3 regions of the Streptomyces sp. NPDC004838 genome follow, and region 3 is predicted to be linked to each of the others. Evidence: riboswitches for the same ligand, from Rfam matches in the RefSeq annotation. Region 3 holds a riboswitch; each other region holds the start of a gene.

Region 1 (9,649 bases), on a different contig from region 3:
CGTTCGGGGTGCCTCCGGCCTTCGCGTCGAGGCACCCCCGGGCCGCGTCTGGTGGGTCCCGCGCCGGACGGTGGGGCCGCGAGGTGCCGGACAGTGCCGCACAGAGCGCGGGCCGACCAGCGGTCGACCGCCGGTCCCCGTACGGAGGCGGTTACGGAAATGGAAGACTGGTTCTTGTGAGCACCACCGGATCCCAGCGCCCCGCCCAGGTGAGCGCCGCCCGCCGCCGTACCGTCATCGACGCGCTGCGGCGCGGTGCCGTGCCCGACAGCGGACTCGACCTGCTGGCCACCGGACTCGACCGGTTCGAAGCGGCCCTGGACGCGGAACTGGACGCCGTCGCGTCCGGCGGTTCCGTGTTCAAGGCCGTGCGAGGCGAGTACGGGTCCGGCAAGACGTTCTTCACCCGCTGGCTGGGGGAGCGGGCCAAGCGCCGTAACTTCGCCGTAGCCGAGATCCAGGTCTCGGAGAACGAGACCCCGCTGCACCGGCTGGAGACGGTCTACCGGCGGCTCACCGAACGGCTCACCACCTCCAGTTTCCCGCCCAGCGCGCTGCGGCCCGTGGCCGACGCCTGGTTCTACGCCCTGGAGGAGGACGCCCTCGCGGCCGGCGCGACCGAGGAGGAGCTTCCGGGCGAGGTGGAGAAACTGCTCGTCGCACGGCTCGCCGAGGTCTCCCGGCACGCCCCGTCGTTCGCCACCGCGCTGCGCGGCTACCGGGCCGCCCTCGCGGACGGCGAGGAGGCGACCGCCGCGGCCGTCCTGGCGTGGCTCGGCGGCCAGCCGCATGTCGCGGCCTCCGCCCGCCGGACCGCCGGGGTACGCGGCGACCTCGACCACTTCGGTGCGCTCGGGTTCCTGCAGGGGCTCCTCACCGTGCTGCGCGACTCCGGGCACACCGGTTTGTTCGTCGTCCTCGACGAGGTGGAGACGCTGCAGCGGGTCCGGTCGGACGCCCGCGACAAGGCGCTCAACGCGCTGCGGCAGCTCATCGACGAGGTGCACTCGGGCCGCTTCCCCGGTCTCTATCTGGTCATCACGGGCACCCCGGCCTTCTACGACGGTCAGCAGGGCGTGCAGCGTCTGGCCCCGCTCGCTCAGCGTCTGGCCACCGACTTCACCACCGACCCGCGCTTCGACAACCCCCGCGCTGTCCAGATCAGACTTCCCGGCTTCGACCAGGAGTCCCTGGTCGGACTCGGCCTCACCATCCGTGACCTGTACGCCGACGCCGCGGAAGTGCCCGAGCGCGTGCGCAAGGTCGTCGACGACGCGTATGTCGCCGACCTCGCGGTGGCCGTCGGCGGGGCGTTGGGCGGGAAGGTCGGGGTGGCCCCCCGGCTGTTCCTGAAGAAACTCGTCGGGGACGTTCTGGACCGCGTGGACCAGTTCGACGACTTCGACCCCCGGCAGCACTACCGGCTCACCGTCGTCGGCAGCGAACTCACCGACGTAGAGCGGAACCTGGCCGCCACGGTCTCCCAGGACTCGGCGTCGGCCGATGACATCGACCTGGAGCTGTGATGGCGGGCGTCGGACTCCCGGCGGGGAACGAGCCGGGTGACGAGGACGCCGACGTACTGGACCGACTCGACCCCGTCGTCCTGCATCACATCGTGAACACCCTGGGCTGGCCCGATCTGCGCCGGCTGCAGCGTGCGGCGATCACGCCGCTCATGGAGGGACAGGACGCCGTACTGCTGGCCCCGACAGCCGGAGGCAAGACCGAGGCAGCCTGCTTCCCGCTGCTGTCGGCGATGACCGAGCGGAAGTGGACCGGCACATCCGTGCTGTACCTGTGCCCGCTCAAGGCACTCCTCAACAACTTGGTCGGCCGCGTCGACCAGTACGCCCAGTGGCTGGGGCGACGGGCCGCACTCTGGCACGGCGACACCAAGGAATCGCAGCGGCGGCGCATCCGGGCCGAGGCTCCGGACATCCTGCTGACCACGCCCGAGTCGCTCGAGGCGATGCTGATCGGCGTCAAGACCGACCACGCCCGCCTGTTGGGCGGCGTCCGGGCCGTCGTCATCGACGAAGTGCACGCGTTCGCAGGGGATGACCGGGGATGGCACCTGCTCGCCGTGCTCGAACGGTTGGAGCGGGTCACCGGCCGTGCCATCCAGCGCGTCGGGCTCTCGGCGACCGTCGGCAACCCGGCCGAGTTGCTGCACTGGCTGCAAGGCGCGGACGTCGGCAACCGCACCGGCCAGGTCGTCGCCCCCGGAGTGCACCTGCCGGCCACCGACGGCAGCGGACACGGCGACGAAGCGAGTCCCGAGCCCTCCGGCAGACCTGCCGGTGAAGTGGAACTCGACTACGTCGGCTCCCTGGACAACGCGGCGAAACTCATCGCGGCGCTGCACCGGGGAGAGAAGCGGCTCGTCTTCTGCGACTCGCGCCGTCAGGTCGAGGAGCTGGGCGCGGCGCTCCGCGCGCGCGAGGTGACGGTCTTCCTGTCCCACGCCTCGCTCTCCGTCGAGGAACGCACCCGTTCCGAGCAGGCGTTCGCCGAGGCCCGCGACTGCGTCATCGTCTCCACGTCAACCCTCGAACTCGGCATCGACGTCGGTGACCTGGACCGTGTCATCCAGATCGACTCACCGGCCTCCGTCGCCTCGTTCCTGCAACGCATCGGCCGCACCGGCCGGCGTGCCGGCACGGTGCGGAACTGTCTGTTCCTCACCACCCGCGAGGACGCGCTGCTGCAGGCGGCGGGCCTCCTGCTGCTGTGGTCGCGGGGCTGGGTGGAACCGGTCGTTCCCCCGCCGGAGCCGCGCCACCTGGTGGCCCAGCAACTGCTTGCCGTCACCCTGCAACAGCACAAGCTCGGCGACCGGTTGTGGGACCGGCAGTGGAACGGCCTCGCCCCCTTCGACAAGTCGGCCGCCCCCATCCTGCGCTACCTCACCGAGGAAGGCTTCCTCGACAGCGACGGCGGGATGCTGTTCATCGGCCCCGAGGCGGAACGCCGCTTCGGCAAAAGGCACTTCATCGAACTCACCGCCTCCTTCACCGCGCCTCCGCAGTTCACCGTCCTGTTCGGACGCACGGAGATCGGCCGCACCGACCCGAGCGTGCTCACAGAGGAACGCCCCGGTCCGAGGCGGCTGCTGCTCGGTGGACGCAGTTGGCAGGTCACGTATATCGACTGGCTGCGCAAACGCGTCTTCGTCGAGCCCGCCGACGGCGGCGGAATCGCCAAGTGGATGAACGGCGGCGTCGCCGGACTGTCGTACGCCCTGACGCGTGCCATGCGTCAGGTGCTGCTCGGCACGGATCCACCCGTCTCCCTCACGCGGCGGGCGGTGGCCTGCCTGGCCGAACAGCGCGAGACCGACGCACCCGACACCGTCCACCCGGGCGGCACGTTGATCACGCGCGTCGGCTCCGACGTCCGTTGGTGGACCTGGGCCGGCTACCGCGCCAACGCCACCCTGGCAGCCACCCTCCAGTCGATCAGCGACCCTCTGCAACGCCCCACCGACAACTGGCTGCGCCTGAGAGAGAACCTCACCCCGGCCGACTGGCGTACGGCCCGTGACGACGTCGGCGAGAATCTCGTCCTGCCCGATGTGGACCGCCGGGCCGTACGCGGCCTGAAGTTCTCCGCCGCCCTCCCGGAACGGATCGCCGTGGCCACGGTGGCGGCCCGTCTGGCCGACTTCGAGAGCGCACGCTCGGTGCTCGGTGAGCCGGTGCGTTTTCAGCACGGCGGCTGAATCGGAGGAACCGCCGAGCCGCTTTGGACGGACGCCGGGTGTCCCGCCTGGCCGGGGCCCGAGCGTCAGCGCTCCGACCCCGGCAGGGCGTCCGGGTCAGGACGCGGGCAGCTCGCTTCGGACCGTGCGTGCCGCCGCGACCAGGTTCTCCAGGGAGGTGCGGGTCTCGGGCCAGCCGCGGGTCTTCAGGCCGCAGTCGGGGTTGACCCAGAGGCGTTCGGCGGGGATCGCCTTGAGGCCGGTGCGCAGGAGCGCGGCGGCCTCCTCGGGGCTCGGGACGCGCGGGGAGTGGATGTCGTACACGCCGGGGCCGGCCTCGCGCGGGTAGCCGTGGGCGGCGAGTTCGCGGGCGACCTGCATATGGGAGCGGGCCGCCTCCAGGCTGATGACGTCGGCGTCGAGGTCGTCGATCGCCTGCACGATGTCGCCGAACTCGGCGTAGCACATATGGGTGTGGATCTGGGTGTCCGGACGGACGCCGCCGGTCGTGAGCCGGAACGCCTCCGTCGCCCAGGCCAGATACGCCGGACGGTCGGCGGCCCGCAGCGGCAGCGTCTCGCGCAGCGCGGGCTCGTCCACCTGGATCACCGAGGTCCCGGCCGCCTCCAGGTCGCCCACCTCGTCGCGCAGGGCGAGGGCGACCTGGCGGGCGGTGTCGGCCAGCGGCTGGTCGTCGCGGACGAAGGACCAGGCGAGCATGGTGACCGGCCCGGTGAGCATGCCCTTGACCGGACGCGAGGTCAGGGACTGGGCGTACGTCGTCCAGCGCACGGTCATCGGCTCGGGGCGGGAGATGTCCCCGGCCAGGATCGGCGGGCGGACGTAGCGGGTGCCGTACGACTGGACCCAGCCGTGCCGCGTGGCCAGGTAGCCGGTGAGCTGCTCGGCGAAGTACTGGACCATGTCGTTGCGTTCGGCCTCGCCGTGCACCAGGACGTCGATCCCGCTCTTCTCCTGGAAGGCGACGACCTCCCGGATCTCGGCCCTGATGCGCTCCTCGTAGCCCGCCGTGCCGATCCGGCCCGCCCGCAAGTCGGCGCGCGCGGTGCGCAGTTCGCCGGTCTGGGGGAAGGAGCCGATGGTGGTGGTCGGCAGCAGGGGCAGGCCGAGGTGGGCGCGCTGGGCGGTGGCGCGTTCGGCGTACGGCTGGGAGCGGCGCGCGTCGGCGTCGGTGACGGCGGCGGACCGGGCGCGTACGGCGGGGTCACGCGTAATGGGCGAGCCCGCGCGGGATGCGAGGTCGGCGCGGTTGGCGGCGAGTTCGCCGGTGATGGAGTCGGTGCCCTGGGCGAGGCCCGTGGCGAGGGTGACGATCTCGGCGGTCTTCTGGCGGGCGAAGGCGAGCCAGCGCAGGATCTGCGGATCGATGTCCCGCTCGGCAGTCGCGTCGAGCGGGACGTGCAGCAGGGAGCAGGAGGCGGCCACGTCGACGCGGTCGGCGAGCCCGAGGAGCGTGCCGAGCGTGGAGAGCGACTTCTCCAGGTCGTTCACCCAGATATTGCGGCCGTTGACGACACCGGCGACCAGTCGCTTGCCGGGCAGTCCGCCGACCGCCGCGAGGTCGTCGAGGTTGGCGGCGGCGGCCTCGGTGAAGTCGAGGGCGAGGCCCTCGACCGGGGCCTTGGCCAGTACCGGGAGGGCGTCGCCGAGCCGGTCGAAGTAGGAGGCGACGAGCAGCTTGGGCCGGTCGGTGAGAGCGCCGAGGTCACGGTAGGCGCGCGCGGCGGCGTTCAGCTCGGCCGCCGTGCGGTCCTGGACCAGGGCGGGCTCGTCGAGCTGCGCCCACTCGGCGCCTGCCGCGCGCAGGTCGGCGATCACCTCGGCGTACACCGGGAGCAGCCGGTCCAGGAGGGTGAGCGGCTCGAAGCCCGTCGGCACGCCGGGGGCGGGCTTGGCCAGCAGGAGGTAGGTGACGGGGCCGACCAGGACGGGACGGGCGGTGAGGCCGAGCGCCAGGGCCTCCTTCAGTTCGGCGACCTGCTTGGCGGAGTCGGCGGTGAACACCGTGTCCGGGCCCAGCTCCGGCACGAGGTAGTGGTAGTTGGTGTCGAACCACTTCGTCATCTCCAGCGGTGCCACGTCCTGCGTGCCGCGCGCCATGGCGAAGTAGCCGTCCAGGGCGTCGGCTTCGACGGCGGCCCGGTGCCGGGCGGGGACCGCGCCGACCATGACGGTGGTGTCGAGGACGTGGTCGTAGTACGAGAAGTCGCCGGTGGGCACCTCGTGGACGCCGGCCTCGGCGAGCTGCCGCCAGTTCGTACGGCGTAGCGCGGCGGCGGTCTCCTGGAGCGTTTCCGCGGTGACGCGGCTCTTCCAGTAGCCCTCGACGGTCTTCTTCAGTTCCCGGCCCTGTCCCTGACGGGGGTAGCCGTACACGGTGGCCCGTGCTGCCGCGGCTGCGGACTTCGGTGTCACGGAGATCTCCTTCGCGAGATGAATCCCTGAGATCCCGGCGACGGGACGAGAGCGCGAAGGTGTGACGGAACCAGGCGGGCATGATCTCGCGCGGTACAGCGCGGTCGTCCGCTCGGTATGTACGCCGACCCGCCCACGAGGTCACCGGGATGTCCGCGCGCGAGTGGTTCGCGCACGGGCAGTCGGCAGGTCTTCGGACTCACGGGCACGCCCTCCTGACCGGAGGACACCTACTGGCCGTCGCTTCCCAGACCCGGTACGTCGGGTCCAGTGCGTATGACGGCGGTCGTTCCCGTTCACCGCTGCGGGGCAGTCCCGGATTCCCACCGGGTTCCCTCTTACGACGCATCCCGTCTGGCGGACGGGGCGAACCAGCTGCACCGGCCAGCGTAAAGGGCCTGCCAGGAGCGCGGAGCGCCGCGTCCACCATTCGGATGGTGAGTTCGTACCTTTCTAGGCGGTGATGAGTTTGACGGCGGTGAACCGTCATCCCGCACAGGGCCGCGACCACCGGGAGAACGGCCCGCGCCGGGGTCCGCAAAAACAGCACCGTCGTGGCCGCGAAGCCGGACCGAAACACGAAAAAAGCCCCCGCCCGAGGAGGGCAAGGGCGTTCGGCGTCGGCGCGATCAGGCGTTGTTCTCCCGCTCCAAGGCTTTCCGCTGCTCATCGAGGAGCTTTGCCTGCGCCTTGGCGAGCCGCTTGTCGGCGCGAGACGTGCGGGCGGCGGCGTTGGCCACCTTCTCTTTAGGGCTGTGGTATGAGATCAGCCCGACGGAACTGAGGCTGCTCAGCTTGCGGATCATTCCCATGGGTCGCCTCTTCGGGTGTGAGTTCACGGCGTTGGGCAGGCGTAACTACGCCGACACTGGTAGCACGTGTCAACGCAGTGCCGGAGCGGTACTCGTCATCTAAGCACCCCAATGTGACGAGCGGTATACAGGGGGGCATGTGGGACCTGACACCGCAACCGCGTCTGGGGTGACGATTGACGTCGCCTGTCGTAGATGTGACTGGGTGCTGATGCGCTGACGGTCGGCAGGTCGAGTCGTGCGCCGGACCCTCATCCGGCGGCGCGGTCCGGGCCCCTCGGCCCGGTTCGCCGGACTCGGTCGCGGGCCGGGTCCGGGACCGGTGTAACGTGCGAAGATGCCGATCGCGCGCCCAAAAGGCCCGCGCGGCGGGCGGCGCGCCCCCGGGGCCCTGCGTCCCGCACCGCGGTCGCGCCAGACCGTCAGCAGACCGCACCCACCGGTGGAGGAGAATCCGTGGCACGTACGAAGGAGATTCCGCCCGACGGACCGTGGCGGGCTCTCCGGGACATCGGCCGCACCCGGCCGGAGGGCGCGGCGGCGGAGGAGATCGCCGACCGGATCCAGCAGCTGATCCTCTCCCAGGACCTCGCCGACGGTTCGCGGCTGCCCTCGGAACGGGATCTGGCGGCGCTGCTCTCCGCCAGCCGGCCCACCGTGAGCCAGGCCATCCGGATCCTGGTGATCAAGGGGCTCGTGGAGTCACGGCGCGGCTCGGGGGCGTATGTCCGGCTGCGTCCCGAGGCGACGCTGGCGACGGCGATGAACCTGATGCTGGACGTGGACCCCGGCTCGGTCGGCCAGCTGGCGGAGCTGCGCCTGTCGCTGGAGTCGACCGGTGTCGTACGGGCCATCGAGCGGGCCACCACCGAGGAACTGGCGGAGGCGGAGGAGGCCCTGCGCGCGTTCGAGCACACCGGCGGCGACGCGGCGAGCTGGATGAGCGCCGACACCTACTTCCACGCGACGCTGATCAACGCCTCCCACAACGCCTATCTCGCCTCGATGTTCGACAGCGTGCACACGGCGCTCATCAACTACGAGTTCCGCGCCTGGATCGACAGCGGCACATCGCCCGGCTGGCTCGCGAAGGAGCGGATCGCCGCGCTGACGGCCGTCCACGAATCCATCCTGCGGGCCGTGCGGAAGCGCGACGTCGAGGCGGCGCTGTACGCGGTGCGCCACCACCACGAGGTGATGTCGGCGCATCTGCGTATGAGCGGCTGAGTCGCGGGCGTCCCCGGGCCGCGTGATCCCCCGGCCCGGGGACGCCGGGCCGGGGACGCCGGACACGAGAGCAGACCGACGACCGTACCGGAGCGTCTCCGGTACGGTCGTCGGTTTATTCAGCGGACGGGCCGGGCACGGCCGAGGCCGTTGTTGGCCGTGCCCGGCCCGTCCGTTCGGGAGCCCTCCGCCGGGGGGCTCAGTCGGGGGGCTTAGGCCGCTTCTGATGGATCTTGCTGGGCTCGCGTGCCCTGGCACCGCACCTCGCTGCGTTGTCGTCGGTCACCTATGCTCCGCATGGATTCCCTCCTCCGCCTTGCGATGCACGGCACCAGACCCCGCTCCCTGATCCAGCCTGATCCATCAGAAACGACCTAGTCGAAGTTGTTCTTGCGGCCCTCGCGCACGTACGCGCCGGACTTGGCGATGTGGTCCTTGCCGTGGATCGACTTCTGCTTGGCCAGGTGGCCGAACATCTGGATGCCGAAGCCGCCGTCGAGGTCGTCGGTGATGCGCTTGCGCCACGGACGGCGGATGATCTGCGTGGTGAGCCGGCGGGTGATGCGCGGCTGGCCCATGATGTGGTCCGCGATGCGCTTGGCGCGGTCCAGCAGCTGCTCGCGCGGCAGCACCTCGTTGACCATGCCCCACTCCAGCGCCTGCTGAGCGTTGATGGCCTCACCGGTCAGCAGGGCGTAGGCGGCGCGCTTGACCCCGAGCAGCTCCTGGAAACAGCTGTGGATGCCGTCGCCGGGCACGGAGCTGATGTCGAAGTGGAGGTCGTAGAGGACGGCGTCCTCGGCGCAGAGGGTGATGTCGCACATCAGGACGATCTCCGAGTGGAACCCCATGCCGTTGAAGATGCCGATGGTGGGGATCTCGAGGTCGTTGATGAGGGAGCTGACGTTGATCCGGCCGTCCTTGTAGGCGTACTCGTACGCCCAGTGCGGCAGGTCCTCCTCCTCCAGCGCGAACCCGTCGGGGTCCGCGTCCATCATGAACTCGTCGCCGCTGCCCGTGAGGATGAGAACCTCGTTCTCCGGGTCGGCGCCGATCACCTTCAGCATCTGGCCGAGGGCTCGGTGGTTCTGGACGCTCAGCTGGATCGGTCCGCCGAGCGTGTGCGCCTTGGCGACGATGACGCCGTCCTTGCGCTCCAGCAGGAAGAAGTCCTTGAACTGCTCCTTGTAGTCCTCGAACTTCGGCGTGGGGATGAATTCCTGCAAAGACACGGGTGCCCCCTCGGTGGCAGATCGCGTGGTGGGAATCGTGGAAAACAGCTGGAAATGCGGACATCATGTGGCAGGCGTGAGAGGTGGTCGTACGTGGAGCCGGTGGAGCCTCCTCCTGGCGGCACGATGGGACGGCCCTGACGACGGGACGGCCCTGACTACCTCGATTAGTGGCCTATCCACTTTTCACAGTGTGCCTTTTGTCAAAGGGGCGGTCAAGAGTCTGGGGCAGGTGACCG
Region 2 (9,649 bases), on a different contig from region 3:
CGCGGCGCACCCTGTTCCAGGATGCGCCGCAGCACCGCGGGCTGTTCCGCCATCTCGCCGGACATGATCCGGCCCGGACGTTCGCTCTGTTCGGCCGAGTGCGTGGCGGACATGCTGGCTGCCTCCAACGGGCGATCCGTGTGCCGGGGCACGGGATGGCGCTCGGAGCGCCCCGGCACGGTACGGTCCGCGTCGGTCAGGCCCCGGCTCCCTTGCCGGTGATGACTTCCGCGGCGGCCCGCCCGCAGACCCGGGCGGCGCCATGGGTCGCGATGTGCAGCGCGCCCCTCGGCTCGGCCCGGTTGACGCCCATCTCGACGACGACCGTCTCCGGCCGGGCGGCGATCAGCGCGTCGAGGGCCGCCGCCATCCAGGGGTGGCGGTGGACATCGCGTACCACTGCGACGATCCTACGGTCTGCCGCCGCCCCCAGCACATCCCCCACCAGCGCCGATGTCTCGGCCGAGTCGCTGTAGGCGTGGGTGGCGGTGTCCGGCAGCAGCGCGGCCAGTTCACCGGCGACGCCCCACGGGGTCTCGTCGCCGACGGCGATGTTGGCGACCGGGGCGAACACGGCGACGTACGGTCCGGCGGTGATGGGCTCGTAGGGCTGGTCGCCCTCCGTCACCCGTACCGCCCGCCGTGCGGCGACCAGCCCGATGCCCTCGAGGTCCGCCTGGTCCCGAAGACCGGACGGGCCGGTGAGTCCGGTGCCGGGCGCGGTCCCCTCCTGCTCTTCCGCGCCCGCCTCCGCTCCGGCCCGCCGAGCGCGTCGCGTCCAGCCGGCGAGGGCGCGCACGCGCGCCGCCGCGTCGGCCAGCCGCTCCTCGGGGAGGTCGCCGTCCCGTACCGCCTGGACGATCGCGTCGCGCAGGCTCAGTACGGTCTCCTCGTCGTTCAGACCGCCGCCGACGCAGATCGCGTCGGCGCCGGCGGCGAGCGCGAGAACGGAGCCGCGTTCGATTCCGTAGACCGCGGAGATGGCCTGCATCTCCATGCCGTCGGTGACGATGAGTCCGTCGAAGCCCAGTTCCCCTCGGAGCAGACCGGTGAGGATCTGCGGGCTCAGGGTCGCGGGACGGTCGGGGTCGAGTGCGGGCAGCAGGATGTGCGCGCTCATCACCGCCTTGGAGCCCGCCGCGATGGCCTCGCGGAAGGGCAGCAGTTCGCGGGCGTGCAGGGTGTCGAGACCCACGTCGATGCGGGGCAGCGCGTGGTGGGAGTCGACGTTGGTGTCACCGTGGCCGGGGAAGTGCTTGACGCACGCGGCGACGCCGGAGGACTGGAGTCCTTCGATGTACGCGACGGTGTGCCGGGCGGTGAGCTTGGCGTCGGAGCCGAAGGACCTGACGCCGATGACCGGGTTGTCCGGGTTGGAGTTGACGTCGGCGGACGGAGCCCAGTTGAGGTCGACTCCGCACTCGGCGAGCCTGCGGCCGAGTTCGCGGGCGACGTCGCGGGTGAGGTCCGTGTCGTCGACCTGGCCGAGCGCGTAGTTGCCGGGGAAGGACGACCCGTCCCGCACTTCGAGCCGGGTGACGTCGCCGCTCTCCTCGTCGATGGCGACGAGGAGGTCGGCCCGGACCGCTCTGAGCTGCGTGGTGAGCGCGGTCAGTTGCTCGGGGGTGGAGATGTTGCGGCCGAACAGACCGACGGCGCAGAGGCCCTCGCCGATCAGGCGGAGCAGCCAGTCGGGTGCCGTGGTGCCGGGGAAGCCGGGCTGGAGGACGGCGAGTGCGTCCCTGCTCAGCCGGTCGGTTGCGCGGAGGTCACTGGTCGGAGAAGTCACAGGAATTACCCCTTCACCGCGCCGTCCGTGAGACCGCTGACCGCCTTGCGCTGCAGGAAGACGAAGAGGATCAGGATCGGGATGGCGAAGAGAGTGGACGCGGCCATGGTGGCTCCCCAGTCGTTGCCGAAGACCGACTGGAAGCCGGACAGCCAGAGCGGGAGCGTCTGGTAGTCCGCCTGCTTGTTCAGCACCAGGACCATGGGGAATTCGTTCCAGGCCGTGATGAAGCCGAACATCGAGGTGGACATGAGCCCGGGTGCGAGCAGCGGCAGGATCACCTTCATGAACGCCTGCCGGCGGGTGCAGCCGTCGACCATGGCCGACTCCTCCAGGTCCTTCGGCACGGCGGCGACGAAGCCGCGGAGCGTGAGAAGGGTGAAGGGCAGGATCATGACCATGTAGAACAAGGTCAGCGGCACCAGGCTGTTGAGCATGTCGGCGTCACGCACGATGAAGTAGATCGCGATGACCATGACTTCCCAGGGCGCCATCTGGGCGACCATGAAGCCGACGACGAAGCCGCGCCGGCCCTTGAACCGCATACGGGCGAGGGCGAAGGACGCCGCCAGCGCGATGATCAGGGAGAAGACCACCGCGAGGACGGTGACGGTGAACGAGTTGCGGACGAAGGTCCAGAAGCCGTCCGCCGAGACCGCGCGCTCGAAGTGCTGGAACGTGGCGTTGGTCGGGAACCACACGGGGGTTTCCGCGACGATGTCCGGCGTCGGCTTGAACGCCGTGGCGAACATCCAGTACACGGGGAACACGAAGCCGATGGCGAGCAGAATGGCCGTCGCGTTGGGCCAGATACGGCCGAGCAGAGACCGCTTCATCACTCGTCCTCCTCTTGCTTGAGAACGATCCGGAGGTAGTACGCGGTCAGCAGCAGCATGATCACGATGGTGAGCATGGCGATCGCGGAGCCCATGCCGTAGTGCTGGTTGCCGATGCCCTCGACGTACGCGTAGACGGGAAGGATCTCCGTGAGGCGGTCGGGTCCGCCGGAGTTGATCGCGAAGACCTGGACAAACGCCTTGAAGACCCAGATGATCTCCAGGAACGTCGTCGCGTAGAGGAACGGCCGCAGATAGGGCATGGTCACGGAGGTGAAGCTCCGCCACGCGCCCGCGCCGTCCAGCGAAGCGGCTTCGTACAGTTCCTTGGGGATCGTGGTGGTCGCGGCGTACAGATTGATCGCCACGAAGGGAATGGACTGCCACACGATCAGCACGAGGACCACGAAGAACGTGGAGTACTGGCTGCCCATCCAGTTGTAGTCGGCCATCGACTCGAAGCCGATTTGTGCGAGGACCCAGTTGACGACGCCGAACCGCTGGGCGAACAGCCACTGGTAGACGGTGGTGGCGGCGATGACCGGCATGGCCCAGGCGAGGACGAGCGCGATCAGCAGGGTGACGCGCATCCGCTTGCCGAGACGCGCGAGCAGGAGACCGACCAGCGTGCCGAGTATCATGATCAGGACGACGTTGGCCGCGGTGAACAGGATCGAGCGTCCGGTCACCCGCCAGAAGTCCGAACCGCCCAGGATCTCCTGGTAGTTGTCGATCCCGTTCCACTCGGTGAGACGCTGGATCAGCTGTCTCATATTGAGGTTCTGGAACGACAGCAACCCGTTGTTGATCAGCGGCCAGCCCAGGAACACCAGGGTGGCGGCAACAGCGGGAAGCAACAGCAGATAGGGCAGAAGGGCGCCCGCTTTACGGGACGCTGAGGGCTTGCCCTTGCCCTCGACGGGGGGGTGGTGTACCTCCGTCGGGCCGGAAGGCGGCCGTTCGGTCTGCACGGTCATGCTCGCCATCTCTTCCTAGGCGCTACGGAAACGCAGTCGGCGGTCGGGGCGGGTCATCAGACCCGCCCCGACCGCGTACACAATTACTGCTTCTGTGCCAGGCGCTTGTTGAACTCGCCCTCGACCTGCTTGGCGGCGTCAGCCGGCGACTTACCGTTCATGACCGCCGTGAGGTAGGTCTTGATCGGGTTCGGAGGGTTCTCGACCGCGGCCCACTCGGGGATCAGCGGCGTGGTGCCGCCGACCTTGGCGGACGGCGCGGCGGCCTCGGCGACGGCGTTGCCGACCAGGTTGTTGTTCAGCGACTCCTTGTTCGGGATGACGCCGCTGGCCTTGGCGAGGCCGCCCTCGAACCGGTCGGAGAGCAGGATCTTCAGGAACTCCTTGGCGAGCTCCTTGTTCTTGCTGCGCTCGGCGACGGCGAGGTTGGAGCCGCCGAGGAAGACGCCCTCGGGCTTGTCGGCCGTCTCACCCGGAATGGTGAAGTAGCCGAGGTCCTTCTCGATGGCCGCGTTGGCCTTGATGGCCGTACCGGCCTCCCAGCCCATGCCGATGAAGGCGCCGACATTGCCCTTGGCGAAGACGTCGGCCTGCTGCGGGGTGGCCTCGTCCTTGTCCTTGGGAGCCTTGGAGTACGCCTGGAGCTTCTTGTACTCCAGGGCCGCGGCCTGGACCTTCGGGTCCTCCAGGTTGGAGACCCACTTGTCCCCGTCCTTCTTGATGAGCTCCCCGCCCTGGCCGATGACGAGGCCGACAAAGTGGTACCAGTTCTGGCCGGGCAGGTAGATCGGCTCCTTGCCCTTCGCCTTGATCTTGTCCAGCGCGGCGTAGAACTCGGCGCGGGTCTTCGGCGGGGCGGTGACGCCGGCCTCCGCGAAGACCTTCTTGTTGTAGATCACGACGCGGTTGGCGAACCACCAGGGAACGGCGGACTGCGTGCCGTCCACGACGGCGCCCTCGTTGAAGTTCTCGGCCCAGTCGGCGCCGACCGCGGTCTTGACGTCGGCGAGGTCCGCGAGACCGCCCGTCTTGGCGTAGGCGGCGGTCTGGGTGTTACCGATCTCGAAGACGTCCGGCGGGTTGTCCTCGGAGAGGGCGGTCGTCAGCTTCTGCTGAATACCGTTCCACTGCTGCTCCTCGAACTTGAGCGTCGCACCGGTCTTCTTCTCGAACTCCGCCTTCAGCTCCGCCAGCCAGGCGTCCGGCGTGGAGCCGTCCATGGCCCACCAGGTCAGTGTCTGGCCCTTGAAGCTGTCAGGCCCCTTGGACTCGCTCCCCTTGTCCCCGTCTTTGTCGTCCGAGCCACACGCGGCCAAACTGATCACCATGCCCGCGACACCGATCGCCGCAATGAGCTTGCGCTTCACGCCACCCTCCTAAGGGATGCCTGATCACCCCCGCCCACCACGAGACATACGGGAAGTACTGCCTGGGGCTGGGACCTGGCCTTTAATGGTTTAGACCAGTACCGGGAGCTTGGCCTAGACCTTTAGGACTGTCAAGGCTCGATAAACCAGGCCGTCCAGTCCGTTACCGGACCGACATCTGGGCAGGATCCGGACGGCCGGAATCCGCCCACGCCGAAGGACCACCCGGAGGGGACCTACGCGTCGCCAGGAGGAATGCCGACTCCTGGACTAGACCAACCCTAGTACCAACGGTGTATAAGAAGCAGTGGTGTCCGACTGGAAAGAACCCCGAGGGGAGGGGTCGCACTCCCCCGGACCGGCCCGTGCCACGATATGAGCCGCTATTAACGGAGGAGCCGGTGACGGCAGCAGGACAGCCTGGGAGGCGGGCCATGGCCACCGACGGGGGAAACACGGAGACCGAGGGCGGACCCGGCGTCCGCGCGGCGCGGGTGCCCAAGTACTACCGCTTGAAGCGTCATCTCCTCGATATGACGGAGACGATGCCGCCGGGCACGCCCGTACCGCCGGAGCGCACGCTCGCGGCGGAGTTCGACACATCGCGTACGACGGTCCGTCAGGCGCTCCAGGAGCTGGTCGTCGAAGGCCGGCTTGAGAGGATCCAGGGCAAGGGCACGTTCGTGGCCAAGCCCAAGGTCTCGCAGGCCCTTCAGCTCACCTCGTACACCGAGGACATGAAGGCCCAGGGCCTGGAGCCGACCTCGCAGCTCCTCGACATCGGATACGTCACGGCCGATGACACCCTGGCCGGACTGCTGGACATTTCGACCGGCGGCCGGGTGCTGCGGATCGAACGGCTCCGGCTGGCGAGCGGCGAGCCGATGGCCATCGAGACGACCCATCTCTCGGCCAAGCGCTTCCCGGCGCTGCGCCGGAGTCTGGTGAAGTACACCTCTCTCTACACGGCGCTGGCGGAGGTGTACGACGTCCACCTCGCCGAGGCCGAGGAGACGATCGAGACCTCGCTGGCGACGCCGAGGGAAGCCGGTCTGCTCGGTACGGATGTGGGGCTGCCGATGCTGATGCTCTCGCGGCACTCGCTGGACAAGCAGGGCGAACCGGTGGAGTGGGTACGGTCGGTGTACCGGGGCGACCGGTACAAGTTCGTCGCGAGGCTTCAGCGCCCGACCGGCTGAACGGGCCGGATCTCAGCAGGCCGATTCACCAAGGGCCGACCACGGGCCGATTCACGACGGGTTCACCTCGGGCCGCCGCACCAAGCGGGTGCGGCGGCCCGTCTGTATTTTTTGGGGCTCGGTTCTCCCCCGGACGCCGTCCGGGGGCCCCACGGGGCACTCTGAGCGTGCGTCCACGGTCGACCGTGCTCGATCCCTCGTACCTCACGGCCTCCGCGCGCTCTCCCTCTCGACACCCGCGCGCCCCTCCAGCACACTCGGCCCCTTCTTTTTGGGCTCGTTCACCTCCGGGGCGCTCTCAGCGTGTGTCGACGGTCGACCGTGCTCGATCCCTCGTACCTCGGGACCTCCGCGCGCTCTCCCTCTCGACACCCGCGCGCCCCTCCAGCTCACTCGGCCGCTCTTTTTTGGGCTCGCGCCGGGCCGCGTTGTGAGTGTTCTCATACGGGCGCTCAGGGCCGCCGTCACGGGCCCGTTCCCGTACCGCGCAAGGGGCGGTGACGGACAGGGGCAGCCCCCTTTCGCGACAGACAACTCAACCGCACGACACAACATCTGGTGGGTACTTCCGGGAAGCGCCCCCACATGTATGCTCATCTCGCTGTCGCTGCAGAGGAATCCGGTGTGAATCCGGAACTGTCCCGCAACGGTGTGCTTCGGCGTGCTTTGTCACGCCTGGCGAGTCCGGCCGACTGCCGACAGCGCACCCGGCTCGTCCGACCCGGGTGCCCAGACGTCCGGGCCTCGCGGTTGGGCCGGTGGACGCCGTGAGTGCTGCCCTGCCGCGGGCACACCCGGCTCTGTCCGCTCCCCGCCGGCCCGCTAGCCGAGCGAGGGAGAGCACCACGTGACCATCGCGCCAGCCGATCCGGCTTCAGGCACCTCCGAGACCCCTCCCGGACCCGTGTCCGGGCAGGTTCCCGGACCGGTGTCCGAGCGGGTCCCCGGCCAGGTCGACGGCCCGGGTACCGCACTGCTGCGGACCCTGACCGAACTCACCGCCGATCTGCCGGACACCGACCCCGGCCGCGTCGCCGCCGCCGCGCTGCGCGGACGCCACGCCGGATCGGACGCGGCCGAACTCCACCAGCTGGCCACCGACGCCGCTGCGGGCCTGATCTCCGAGGACCCCGCCTACTCCCGGCTCGCCGCCCGGCTGCTGACCCGTACGATCGCGGCCGAGGCCGCGAGCCAGGGCTCGGTGTCGTTCTCGGCCTCGGTCGCCGTGGGCCACACCGAGGGCCTGATCGCCGACCGGGCCGCCGCGTTCGTCGCCCTGCACACCGACCGCCTCGACGCGGCGGTCGACCCGGCCGCGGACGACCGCTTCGGCTACTTCGGCCTGCGGACCCTCTACAGCCGTTATCTGCTGCGCCACCCGATCACCCGTCAGGTGATCGAGACCCCTCAGCACTTCATGCTGCGCGTCGCCTGCGGCCTCGCCGAGGACGAGTCGGACCGGGCGCTCGCCGAAGTCCTGGCGCTGTACGGGCTGATGAGCCGGCTCGACTATCTGCCCTCCTCGCCCACGCTCTTCAACTCCGGCACCCGCCACCCGCAGATGTCCTCCTGCTATCTGCTGGACTCGCCGCTGGACGAGCTGGACTCGATCTACGACCGGTACCACCAGGTCGCGCGGCTCTCCAAGCACGCGGGCGGCATCGGGCTCTCGTACTCCCGCATCCGCGCCCGCGGTTCGCTGATCCGCGGCACCAACGGGCACTCCAACGGCATCGTGCCGTTCCTGAAGACCCTGGACGCGTCGGTCGCCGCCGTGAACCAGGGGGGCCGGCGCAAGGGGGCCGCCGCCGTCTATCTGGAGACCTGGCACGCGGACATCGAGGAGTTCCTCGAACTGCGCGACAACACCGGTGAGGACGCGCGGCGTACGCACAATCTGAACCTCGCGCACTGGATCCCGGACGAGTTCATGCGGCGCGTGGAAGCCGACACCGAGTGGTCGCTGTTCTCCCCGGCGGACACGCCCGAGCTGGTCGATCTGTGGGGCGACGAGTTCGACGCCGCGTACCGCGCCGCCGAGGCCCGGGGGCTGGCCCGCAAGTCCGTGCCCGCGCGAGAGCTGTACGGCCGGATGATGCGTACCCTCGCGCAGACCGGCAACGGCTGGATGACCTTCAAGGACGCCGCCAACCGCACGGCCAACCAGACCGCCGAGCCCGGCCACACCGTCCACTCGTCGAACCTCTGCACCGAGATCCTTGAGGTCACGGACGACGGGGAGACGGCGGTCTGCAACCTCGGGTCGGTCAACCTCGGCGCGTTCGTGAACGGGGCCTCCGATGGCGAGGAACTGGACTGGGAGCGGCTGGACGCCACCGTCCACACGGCCGTGACCTTCCTCGACCGAGTCGTCGACATCAACTTCTACCCGACCGAGCAGGCCGGCCGCTCCAACGCCAGATGGCGGCCGGTGGGCCTGGGCGCGATGGGCCTTCAGGACGTCTTCTTCCAGCTGAAGCTGCCGTTCGACTCCCCCGAGGCGCGGGCGCTCTCCACCCGGATCGCCGAGCGGATCATGCTCGCCGCGTACGAGGCGTCCGCGGAGCTGGCCGAGCGCAACGGCCCGCTCCCCGCCTGGGAGAAGACCCGTGCCGCGCGTGGCGTCCTGCACCCGGACCACTACGGCGTCGAGCCTCACTGGCCGGAGCGCTGGGCCGCCCTGCGCGAGCGGATCGCCGCCACCGGGATGCGCAACTCCCTGCTGCTCGCCATCGCGCCCACCGCGACGATCGCCTCGATCGCCGGTGTGTACGAGTGCATCGAGCCGCAGGTCTCCAACCTCTTCAAGCGCGAAACCCTGTCAGGCGAGTTCTTGCAGGTCAACTCCTATCTGGTCGCGGAGCTGAAGCGCCTCGGCGTCTGGGACGCGCAGACCCGTGAGGCGCTGCGCGACGCCAACGGCTCGGTGGCCGGCTTCTCCTGGATCCCGGCCGAGGTGCGTGAGCTGTACCGGACGGCATGGGAGATCCCGCAGCGCGGGTTGATCGACATGGCCGCGGCCCGCACTCCGTTCCTGGACCAGTCGCAGTCGCTGAATCTGTTCCTGGAGACGCCGACCATCGGCAAGCTCAGCTCGATGTACGCGTACGCCTGGAAGAAGGGGCTGAAGACGACGTACTACCTGCGGTCCCGCCCGGCCACCAGGATCGCCCGCGCGGCGAGCGGCACGTCGGCCCCCGCCCCCTCCCCCGTACAGGCGACGCCGGAAGACGCCGTCGCCTGCTCCCTCGAAAACCCCGAGTCCTGCGAGGCGTGCCAGTAATGCCCAGCTCCACCAGTACCACCGGCTCCACCAGCCCTACCGGCTCCGACGCCAAGAATCTCCTGGACCCGGGTTTCGAGCTAACCCTGCGTCCGATGCGCTACCCGGACTTCTACGAGCGCTACCGCGACGCGATCAAGAACACCTGGACGGTGGAGGAGGTCGATCTCCACTCCGATGTGACCGACCTCGCCAAGC
Region 3 (9,649 bases):
CCTCGTCGACGTACAGAATCCCGCGGTGCGCGTCCGCCAGCAGCCCCGGCTCGAAGGCTTTCACCCCCTCCGACAGGGCGCGCTCGATGTCCAGCGCACCGACGAGCCGGTCCTCCGACGCGCCGACGGGCAGTTCCACCATCCGCGCGGGCCGGTCCGTCCCCGGGCCCGCCTCGTGCGGCCCGTCCGGGCACCGGGGATCGGGCGCGGCCGGATCGCAGGAGAACCGGCACCCGGCGACCACCGGCACCTGGGGTATCAGCGCCGCCAGGGCACGCACGGCGGTGGACTTGGCGGTCCCCTTCTCGCCGCGCACCAGCACCCCGCCGACCCGCGGGGACACCGCGTTCAGCAGCAGCGCCAGCCGCAGGTCCTCCTGGCCGACGATCGCCGTGAACGGGTAGGGCGTGCTCATTCGTCCCCCTCCAAGTCACCTTCGAGTTCGAGATAGGTCCGGCGCAGCCGCTCCAGCGTGTCCGCGTCCGGTTCGGCCCACAGGCCCCGCTCGGCCGCCTCCAGTAGCCGTTCCGCGATGCCTCTGAGCGCCCAGGGGTTGGACTTCTTCATGAAGTCGCGGTTCTCGGGGTCGAAGACGTACTCGGCGCTGAGCTTCTCGTACATCCAGTCGTCGACGACCCCCGCCGTCGCGTCGTACCCGAACAGGTAGTCCACGGTCGCGGCCATCTCGAAGGCGCCCTTGTAGCCGTGCCGCCGCATCGCCGCCATCCAGCGCGGGTTGACCACCCGCGCCCGGAACACCCGATGCGTCTCCTCGCCCAGCGTGCGCGTCCTCACCTGGTCGGGGGTGGCGCTGTCGCCGACGTACGCCTGTGGGGACTCGCCCGTCAGATGGCGCACCATCGCCACCATGCCGCCGTGGTACTGGAAGTAGTCGTCTGCGTCGACGAGATCGTGCTCACGGGTGTCGACGTTCTTCGCCGCCACCGCGATCCGCCGGAACGCCGTCTCCATGTCCCCGCGCGCCGCCCGCCCGTCCAGCCCGCGCCCGTACGCGTAGCCGCCCCACACCGCGTACACCTCGGCGAGGTCGGCGTCCGACGTCCAGTTCCGCGCGTCGATCAGCGGCAGCAGACCCGCCCCGTACGCACCCGGCTTGGAGCCGAAGATCCGGGACGTGGCCCGCCGCCGGTCGCCGTGTTCCGCCGTGTCCGCGTCCGCGTGCGCCCGTACGTAGTTGGACTCGGCGGGCTCGTCCAGTTCCGCCACGGCCCGCACCGCGTCGTCGATGAGGCCGACGACATGAGGGAACGCGTCCCGGAAGAAGCCGGAGATCCGGACCGTCACATCGATACGGGGACGGCCCAGCTCCGCCGGCGGTACCACCTCGAAGCCGGTCACGCGCCGGGACGCGTCGTCCCACACCGGACGGCAGCCCAGCAGGGCGAGGATCTCGGCGATGTCGTCGCCCTGGGTGCGCATCGCGGAAGTGCCCCAGACGGTGAGGCCGACCGACTTCGGATACGCGCCCGTGTCCGCGAGGTAGCGGGCCACCAGCGAGTCCGCGAGCGACTGGCCCACCTCCCACGAGAGCCGGGACGGAATCGCCTTCGGGTCGACCGAGTAGAAGTTCCGGCCCGTCGGAAGGACGTTGACCAGACCACGGGTGGGCGACCCGGACGGACCGGCCGGAACATAGCCGCCGTCCAGGGCGTGCAGGACGTTCCCGATCTCGTCCGTCGTACGGGCGAGCCTGGGCATCACCTCACGGCAGGCGAACTCCAGCACGGCGACCGCGTCCGGCACCTCGGCGTCCAGCACCTCCCGTACGAGAGCGCTCACCTCGGCCGTCTCCCAGCCGCGCGCCTCCATGCCCTCGGCCAGCGCCCGGCACAGCCGCTCCAGCAGATCGATCGCGTCCGCACCCGTCCGCGCCGGCCCCTGAACCAGGGCGGTCAGCCCGTCGGGGATCTTGACCGGCGCTCCCGGCTCGGCCAGCAGCTCCTTCTCCACCAGACCGAAGCGGGCGGCGAGGCAGGCCCGCAGACCCGGCAGCGCGTTCGCCTGCCCGCCCCAGACCTGGGAGGCGCGGAGCACGGCCAGCACCAGATTGACGCGGGCCTCAGCCACCGGACCGCCGCCCAGCACATGGAGGCCGTCCCGGATCTGGACGTCCTTGATCTCGCAGAGATAGCCGTCGATGTGCATCACGAACTCGTCGAAGGCGTCGTCGCCGGGCTGCTCGTCGACGTGGAGGTCGTGATGCAGCTCGGCGGCCTTCACCAGCGTCCAGATCTGGGCCCGCACCGCCGGGGCCTTCGCCGGGTCGAGATCGCTGACCAGCGCGTACTCGTCCAGGAGCTGTTCCAGCTTGGCGAGATCGCCATAGGTGTCGGCGCGCGCCATCGGCGGCACCAGATGGTCCACGACCGTGGCGTGGCCACGGCGCTTGGCCTGGGTGCCCTCGCCGGGGTCGTTGACGATGAAGGGGTAGACGAGCGGCAGTTCACCGAGGACGGCGTCGGGGCCGCAGCCCGCCGACAGTCCGAGACCCTTGCCCGGCAGCCACTCCATGGTGCCGTGCTTGCCCATGTGGACGACGGCGTCGGCCCCGAAGGACTCCTCCAGCCAGCGGTAGGCCGCCATGTAGTGGTGTGACGGAGGCATGTCCGGGTCGTGGTAGATCGCGATCGGGTTCTCGCCGAAGCCGCGCGGCGGCTGGATCATCACGACGACGTTCCCGAACCGGAGCGAGGCGAGCACGATCTCGTCGCCGTCGACGTAGAGCGAGCCCGGCGGCTCGCCCCAGTGCTCCAGCATGCCCTCGCGCAGCGCGGGATCCAGGGCGTCGAACCAGGCCCGGTAGTCGGCGAGCGGCACGCGCGCGGGGGCGGCCGCCAACTGCTCCTCGGTCAGCCACTCCACATCGTGGCCGCCCGCCTCGATGAGCCGGTGGATCAGCTCGTCGCCGTCGTCCGGGTGGCCGTCCACCGCGTAACCGGCGTCCCGCAGCGCGTTGAGGACCCGTACGGCCGAGGCGGGGGTGTCCAGACCGACCGCGTTGCCGACGCGCGAGTGCTTCGTCGGATAGGCGGTGAACACGAGCGCCAGCTTCTTCTCGGCGTTCGGCTTCTGCCGCAGCCGGGCGTGGCGGACCGCGATCCCGGCGACCCGCGCCGCCCGCTCGGGGTCGGCGACGTACACCGGAACACCGTCGGGGCCCTGCTCCTTGAAGGAGAACGGGACCGTGACGATCCGCCCGTCGAACTCGGGGATCGCGACCTGCATGGCCGCGTCCATGGGGGAGAGGGCGGCGTCCGACGCCTCCCAGACGGCGCGGGACGAGGTGAGGCAGAGCCCTTGCAGCACGGGCACGTCCAGCTCGGCGAGCGCCCCGATGTCCCACGCCTCCTCGTCCCCGCCCGCGCTCGCCCTGGACGCCGTGGCCCCTCCGGCCGCGAGGACCGTCGCGATCAGCGTGTCCGCCGTGCCCAGCAGCTCGTACAGCCGGGGGTCGGCGTCCCGCAGCGAACCGACGTACACCGGAAGGGCGTTGGCCCCCCGCGCCTCGATCCGCTCACAGAGGACGTCCACGAACGACGTGTTCCCGGACAGCTCGTGCGCCCGGTAGAAGAGCACACCGACCGTGGGCCGACCCTCCGTCCGCTCCCGCGAGCCGTGCACGCCCCACTCGGGCATCTTCCGGGGCTCGGCGCTCTGTCTGACGCGTTCCGCCCCCACCGGCCCGGCGCCGGTCAGCAGCACATCCTGGACGAGGAACCGGGCCAGCTCGGCGAGGTTGCCCGGACCGCCCTCCACGAGATACCGCAGCGCCTCGGCCACCGCGCCCGCGTGGACCGTCGACTCGGCCATCAGCTCCGCGTCGGGGACGGACTCCCCGCCGAGCAGCACGGTCGGGATCCCGGACTCCCTGAGCACGGCGAGCCCCTCCTCCCAGGCGCGCCGGCCGCCCAGCAGCCGTACGACGGCGATGGACGAGCCCTCGATCAGCGCGGGCAGTTCACCGGCGGCGTCGATACGGGTCGGGTTGCCTATCCGGTACGGAGCGCCGGACGAACGGGCCGCCAGCAGATCCGTGTCGGCGGTCGACAACAACAGCACTGTGCTCATACGGGTGCTCCGAAGTCTCTCGGGTCGCCGGGCGCGCCGGGCGGGATGAAAGGAAGGTCCTCGGGCGCGCCCCGCTCGATGAGCCGCATGAGCGCGTCCGTGTCAACGTGTTCTTCGACGAGGTCGCCGAGCCGGTCCAGCTGCTCTTCCCGCAAGGCCGCGAACGAGGTGTCCGGGGCGGGGACGAAGCGCCGGCCGGCGGCACTCGCGACCTGCCGCAGGAACTGCCGCCGGAAGCCGTCGCTCTCCAGTGAGCCGTGCCAGTGGGTGCCCCACACGGCGCCGACCCGGCAGCCCTCCTCGCCGTGGCCGTCGACGCCGGAGGTACCAGAAACCCCAGAAATGCCGGAGATGGCAGAAGCACCGGAGACGCCAGAGATGAACGCCTCACCGCCCAGGACCTCGGCGACGCCGTGGTGGATCTCGTACCCCTCCACGGGTTCGCCGAGCGCCGTGCCGGCCGGTCTCGCGAGCGTCTTGTCGGCCGCGAACCGCACCCGCACGGGCAGCAGTCCCAGACCGGTCACCGAACCCGCCCGTGACTCGACGTCGTCCTCGATGCGCTCGCCGAGGATCTGGAACCCGCCGCAGATGCCCAGCACGGGACGGCCCTCGGCCGCCCTGCGCGCCAACTCCCGCGCGAGCCCCCGCTCCCTCAGCCACTCCAGCGCGCGGACCGTGCCACGGGTTCCCGGCACGATCACCAGATCCGCGTCGCCCAACTCCTCGGGCCGGTCCACGAACCGTACGACGACGCCCGGTTCGGCGGCCAGCGCGTCCACGTCCGTGAAGTTGGACATCAGCGGCACCGCGCACACCGCGATCCGCAGGATCTCCTCGCCGACGGGCGGGGCGACGACCGACTCGCGCACGGCTCCCCGCAGGGAGACGCGCAGCCCGTCCTCCTCGTCGATGCCGAGCCCGTGCGCGTACGGCAGGACCCCGTACGTCCGCCGCCCGGTGAGCCCTGTGAGCATGTCGAGTCCGGGCTCCAGCAGCGAGACGTCACCGCGGAACTTGTTGACGAGATACCCGGCGACCAGCCGCTGGTCCTCACGGCCGAGGAGCGCGGTGGTGCCGAAGAAGGAGGCGAAGACGCCGCCGCGGTCGATGTCCCCGACGACGAGCACCGGGAGGTTCCCGGCTCTCGCGATGCCCATGTTCACGAGGTCCGTACGCCGCAGATTGATCTCGGCCGGAGACCCGGCCCCCTCGCAGATCACGGCCTCGTACGTGCCCCGCAGCTCCTCCAGGCACTCCACGACGGTGGAGAGCAGCGCCTCCCGCCGACCGCCGCGCAGCCCCGTGCCGGGCGACGCGGCCGCCGCCCCCGGTCCCTGGCGCGTCGCGGGCTCGGCGCTTCCGAAGAATCCGCGCGCGCTCAACTCCCCGACGGGTCGGCCCAGCAGGACGACCTGGCTGCTGCGGTCGCTCCCCGGTTTCAGGAGTACGGGGTTCATCAGCGCGGTCGGCTCCACACGGGCGGCCTGCGCCTGCATGGCCTGGGCCCGCCCGATCTCCGCGCCGTCACGGGTCACGAAGGAGTTGAGGGACATGTTCTGTCCCTTGAACGGAGCCACTTTCACGCCCTGGCGTGCGAGCCAGCGGCAGATTCCCGCCGTGACCACGCTCTTGCCCGCGTCGGACGTCGTTCCGGCGATCAGCAGCCCGCCGCCCCGCCTGCGACCGGTCATCGGGTCCCTCCCCTCGTCGCCCTCGTCTGTGCGCTTCGCCCCGCGACCCGCTGGAGAAGCAGCCGGGCGGCGATGCTCGTGCCCAGCGCCAGCAGGCCCACCCGTCGCGACAGCCGGGCCGCCCGCTCGATGTCCCCGACGGCGACCGGGCGTCCACCGCCGTTGAGCACGGGCCGGTGCTCCACCCGCCCGCCGTACGAGAGCGTTCCCCCGAGCCGTACGCCGAGGGCTCCCGCGAACGACGCCTCGACGGGCCCGGCGTTCGGGCTCGGATGCCGGCGGCCGTCGGCGCGCCAGGCCCGGACCGCTCCTCGCGGGTCGTCGCCCGCGAGTGCGGCGAGTGCCGCCGTCAGCCGTGCGCCCGGCGCGCCGGTGAGGTCGTCGAGGCGTGCCGAGGCCCAGCCGAACCGCAGGTAGCGGGGCGACTTGTGTCCCACCATCGCGTCGAGCGTGTTGACGGCCCGGAAGCCCACCAGACCGGGCACGCCCGCCAGGGCGCCCCACACCAGCGCGCCGACCACGGCGTCGGAGGTGTTCTCGGCGACGGATTCGACGACGGCGCGGGCGATTCCGGGTCCGTCCAGGGACTTGGGATCGCGGCCGCACAGATGGGGAAGCCGCTCGCGGGCCGCCTCGATGTCACCCGCGGCGAGCGCGTCCGCGACGGCGCGGGCCTCGCGCACCAGGGACGTACCGCCCACGACGGTCCAGGTGGCCGCGGCGGTCAGCGCCACGGACGCGGCCGGAGCGCGGCGAGCGGCGCGCGAGAGGAACACGGCCCCCGCGGCCGCGCCCCCGGCGCAGACGAGGGTGTGCAGCGCGCCCCAGCCGCGGTGGTCACGCCACAGGACGCGCTCGACGGCGCCCGCGGACCTCCCGAACACGGCGACGGGATGTCCCCGGCGGGGATCGCCGAGCAGCAGGTCGCCGGTGAGGCCGAGGGTGGCGCCGTACGCGAATACTCGGTCGGCACGCATGGATCAGGCGGGTGTCTCGCCTCGGGGGGCCGGTGAAATCGGTGCTGTACTCAGTGCTCTGGGGGCAGGAGCTGAACCGCAGCCGCGCATGGCGAAATGTCCTCACTCAGGGTGTCCGCGCCCTGGTTCGACGTGACCGACGGTGAGAGTTCCTGGCTTCCGGGGGTGTTCCCCGGTCACAGTGGCGGGACCGCGCCGGATTCGCACCGGCTTCCTCTGTTTCCGTCGTGATGGCTCCGGCAGTCCACCACGCTCCGAGAACACCCGTCAACTCGCCCTTGACCTGCGAAGGGTCAGTGTGCTGAGCCCCACAGTCGGACGACGGCCGGGCCGGGCGCGTCAAGGGCGCCCGGCCCGGCCGGGTGGAACGTATGGCGGTGCGTGTGCGGGTCGCGCGACCTGTACAGCGGGGTGCGGGTGTGCGGGGTGCGGGGGGATCCGTACGTCAGGTGATGATCAGATAGATCCCGTACGCCACGGCCGCCGCGCAGAGCCCGAAGCAGGCGTACGCGCCGGTGCGCGCGAGGGCGGTGGAGCCGCCTCCGGCTTCCGTCGCCTCCTGCTTGCTGAGGGCCACCACGCCGACGGCGAAGAGGCCCACCACGACGACGGTCGAGACGAGGCTCACGCCGAAGACGGATCCGAGGGCTGCCCAGTCGATTTTCATTGCTGATCCGTCCTTACACCGCGGCCCGGCTCGCCGGACCCGCTTCGGGGGCCGAGGGAGCGGGGGACGGGATGGTGGTCTTGAGTTCGTCCTGGGCGATGGCGGCGTCGACGCCCGCGGGCCCGTCGCCGTGGTCGGTGTCGTTGACGTTGGTGTGGTCGACCACCTGACGGCGGGAGATCAGCCAGATCCAACCGCTCGACGCGACCAGGAAGACCGCGACGACCGCGACTCCCCAGTCGCCCTGCTTGGTCACGAACTCCGAGCCCGCGGCGACCAGCGCGGCGGCCGGCAGCGTCAGACCCCAGGCGACGAACATCCGGGTGGCGGTGGACCAGCGGACCACCCCGCCCTTGCGGCCGAGGCCCGCGCCCATCACGGCGCCGGAGCAGGAGTGCGTGGTGGAGAGCGAGAAGCCGAGGTTGGACGAGGCGAGGATGACGCTGGCCGCGCTGGTCTGGGCGGCGAAGCCCTGCTGCGGCTGGAGGTCGGTCAGGCCCTTGCCCATGGTCCGGATGATGCGCCAGCCGCCGAGGTAGGTGCCGAGCGCGATGGCGACGCCCGCGGAGACGATGACCCACATCGGGGGGTTGGAGCCGGGGGAGAGCACACCGCCGGCCACCAGGGCCAGCGTGATGATGCCCATCGTCTTCTGGGCGTCGTTGGTGCCGTGGGCGAGGGAGACCAGACCCGCCGAGGCGATCTGACCCGCCCGGTATCCCTTCTCGGTGCCCTTCGCGCCCGCCTTCTGGCCGATTCGGTACGTCAGCCGGGAGGCGAGGTACGCGGCGATGCCGGCGACCAGCGGGGCGGCGACGGCGGGGATCAGCACCTTGGTGACGACCGTGCCGCCGTTGACGCCGCTGATACCGACCGAGGCGATGGTCGCGCCTATCAGACCGCCCATGAGGGCGTGTGAACTGCTGGACGGCAGGCCGATCAGCCAGGTCGCCAGATTCCACAGGATGGCGCCGACGAGCGCCGCGAAGATGACTTCTGGGGTGATGCCTGACTCGTTGACGATGCCGCTGGAGATCGTCTTCGCGACCTCCACCGACAGGAACGCGCCGACGAGGTTGAGCACGGCGGACATGGCCACCGCGGTCTTGGGTTTCAGGGCGCCGGTCGAGATGGTCGTCGCCATCGCGTTGGCGGTGTCGTGGAAACCGTTCGTGAAATCGAACACGAGAGCTGTCACGATCACGATCGCGAGCAGCAGCGTGATGTGTTCCATTTACCCAGGCAATCTTTGGGGGTCAGTGGCTCGCTGAACGTAGGTAACCTGGGTGAACAGAAGATGAACTGAGACGGGACTTGGGGTGTCTCCAACCGGTTCTCGTCATTCCGTTTTCTCTCTCGCGGGGCCGGTTTTCCGGCTCCGGAGGCTCGAAGGGGGAGAGAAGCGGCTTTCATGCGGTTTTATGGTGATCTGCGTCACCGTGCCTCTGTTCACTTCTCTGATTCCGGTATCTGATACCGGGGCCCTCCGCGGCGGACCGTCCGCGGCGGTTCGCGCCGTCGCCGCACGCCGGTCGGCGGAACCGCCACGCCGTCCGGTTCGACGCCGTCCGGATCCCCGCTCCGGGGCCGGGGGCATCGCCCGCCGCCACCCGGACGGCGGCCCTCCACTGGCACCCCGGCGCCCGCGTGCCGACACTGGAACCGTGCGCCCGGCAACCGCGACGGCTACAGCCGTCACCACCCTGATAGGCATCGGCACGGCGGCGGTCGTGGCCGCCCGGTACGCGGGCGACGCCGCCCTCAAGGCGTCCCCGAGCCGCCCCCTGCCCGGCGACCCCCGGCTCACCGTGCACGGCACCGCGGCGGGCACGGTGACCCTCACCCGCAGCCTCGCCTCGCTGCGCCCCGGCACGTACGGCCTCGACGGCGACGGCGTCCACGCCGTCGTCGGCCCGGTGTTCGAGGGAGCCCCGCACGACGCCGACGCGGTCGTGCGCCGTCTGGAGCAGGTCGCCCACGGCAGCCTGGAGCCCGGCACCCGGGTACGGCTGACCCCGCGACTCCACCTCGGCAGCCCGGCCGACGCGCTCGGCATCGACCACGAGGACGTCGCCGTCCCCGGAGAACTCGGCCCCCTGCCGTCCTGGTTCGTGCCGGGCCCCCGCGATACCTGGGTGATCGCCGTGCACGGCCTCGGCGCCACCCGCGAACACCCCATGAACCTTCTGCCCTTCCTGCACGGCAGACGCGTGCCCGTGCTC

The links. A riboswitch is a leader RNA that binds a small molecule or an ion and turns the genes downstream of it on or off. The one in region 3 is predicted to bind cobalamin.
Region 1: another riboswitch for cobalamin. It lies ahead of metE (5-methyltetrahydropteroyltriglutamate--homocysteine S-methyltransferase); the one in region 3 lies ahead of ACWEFL_RS30205 (cobalamin biosynthesis protein).
Region 2: another riboswitch for cobalamin. It lies ahead of ACWEFL_RS01595 (ribonucleoside-diphosphate reductase subunit alpha); the one in region 3 lies ahead of ACWEFL_RS30205 (cobalamin biosynthesis protein).

The regions. Positions count from the first base shown of each region.
Region 1 covers NZ_JBSGAW010000002.1:198,694-208,342, forward strand. Annotated here, with positions in the region: gene brxD (BREX system ATP-binding protein BrxD) at 177-1,526, shown strand; gene ACWEFL_RS03280 (DEAD/DEAH box helicase) at 1,526-3,724, shown strand; gene metE (5-methyltetrahydropteroyltriglutamate--homocysteine S-methyltransferase) at 3,821-6,139, opposite strand; cobalamin riboswitch at 6,307-6,517, opposite strand; gene ACWEFL_RS03290 (hypothetical protein) at 6,769-6,951, opposite strand; gene ACWEFL_RS03295 (FadR/GntR family transcriptional regulator) at 7,408-8,178, shown strand; gene ACWEFL_RS03300 (enoyl-CoA hydratase/isomerase family protein) at 8,553-9,410, opposite strand.
Region 2 covers NZ_JBSGAW010000001.1:376,687-386,335, forward strand. Annotated here, with positions in the region: gene ACWEFL_RS01565 (SIS domain-containing protein) at 1-113, opposite strand, end outside; gene ACWEFL_RS01570 (glycoside hydrolase family 3 protein) at 197-1,789, opposite strand; gene ACWEFL_RS01575 (carbohydrate ABC transporter permease) at 1,795-2,625, opposite strand; gene ACWEFL_RS01580 (carbohydrate ABC transporter permease) at 2,625-3,602, opposite strand; gene ACWEFL_RS01585 (extracellular solute-binding protein) at 3,686-4,969, opposite strand; gene ACWEFL_RS01590 (GntR family transcriptional regulator) at 5,404-6,168, shown strand; cobalamin riboswitch at 6,757-6,882, shown strand; gene ACWEFL_RS01595 (ribonucleoside-diphosphate reductase subunit alpha) at 7,073-9,451, shown strand; gene ACWEFL_RS01600 (ribonucleotide-diphosphate reductase subunit beta) at 9,451-9,649, shown strand, end outside.
Region 3 covers NZ_JBSGAW010000033.1:36,013-45,661, forward strand. Annotated here, with positions in the region: gene ACWEFL_RS30190 (putative cobaltochelatase) at 1-415, opposite strand, end outside; gene cobN (cobaltochelatase subunit CobN) at 412-4,089, opposite strand; gene ACWEFL_RS30200 (cobyric acid synthase) at 4,086-5,783, opposite strand; gene ACWEFL_RS30205 (cobalamin biosynthesis protein) at 5,780-6,760, opposite strand; cobalamin riboswitch at 6,885-7,020, opposite strand; gene ACWEFL_RS30210 (hypothetical protein) at 7,206-7,427, opposite strand; gene ACWEFL_RS30215 (anion permease) at 7,441-8,661, opposite strand; gene ACWEFL_RS30220 (alpha/beta hydrolase) at 9,092-9,649, shown strand, end outside.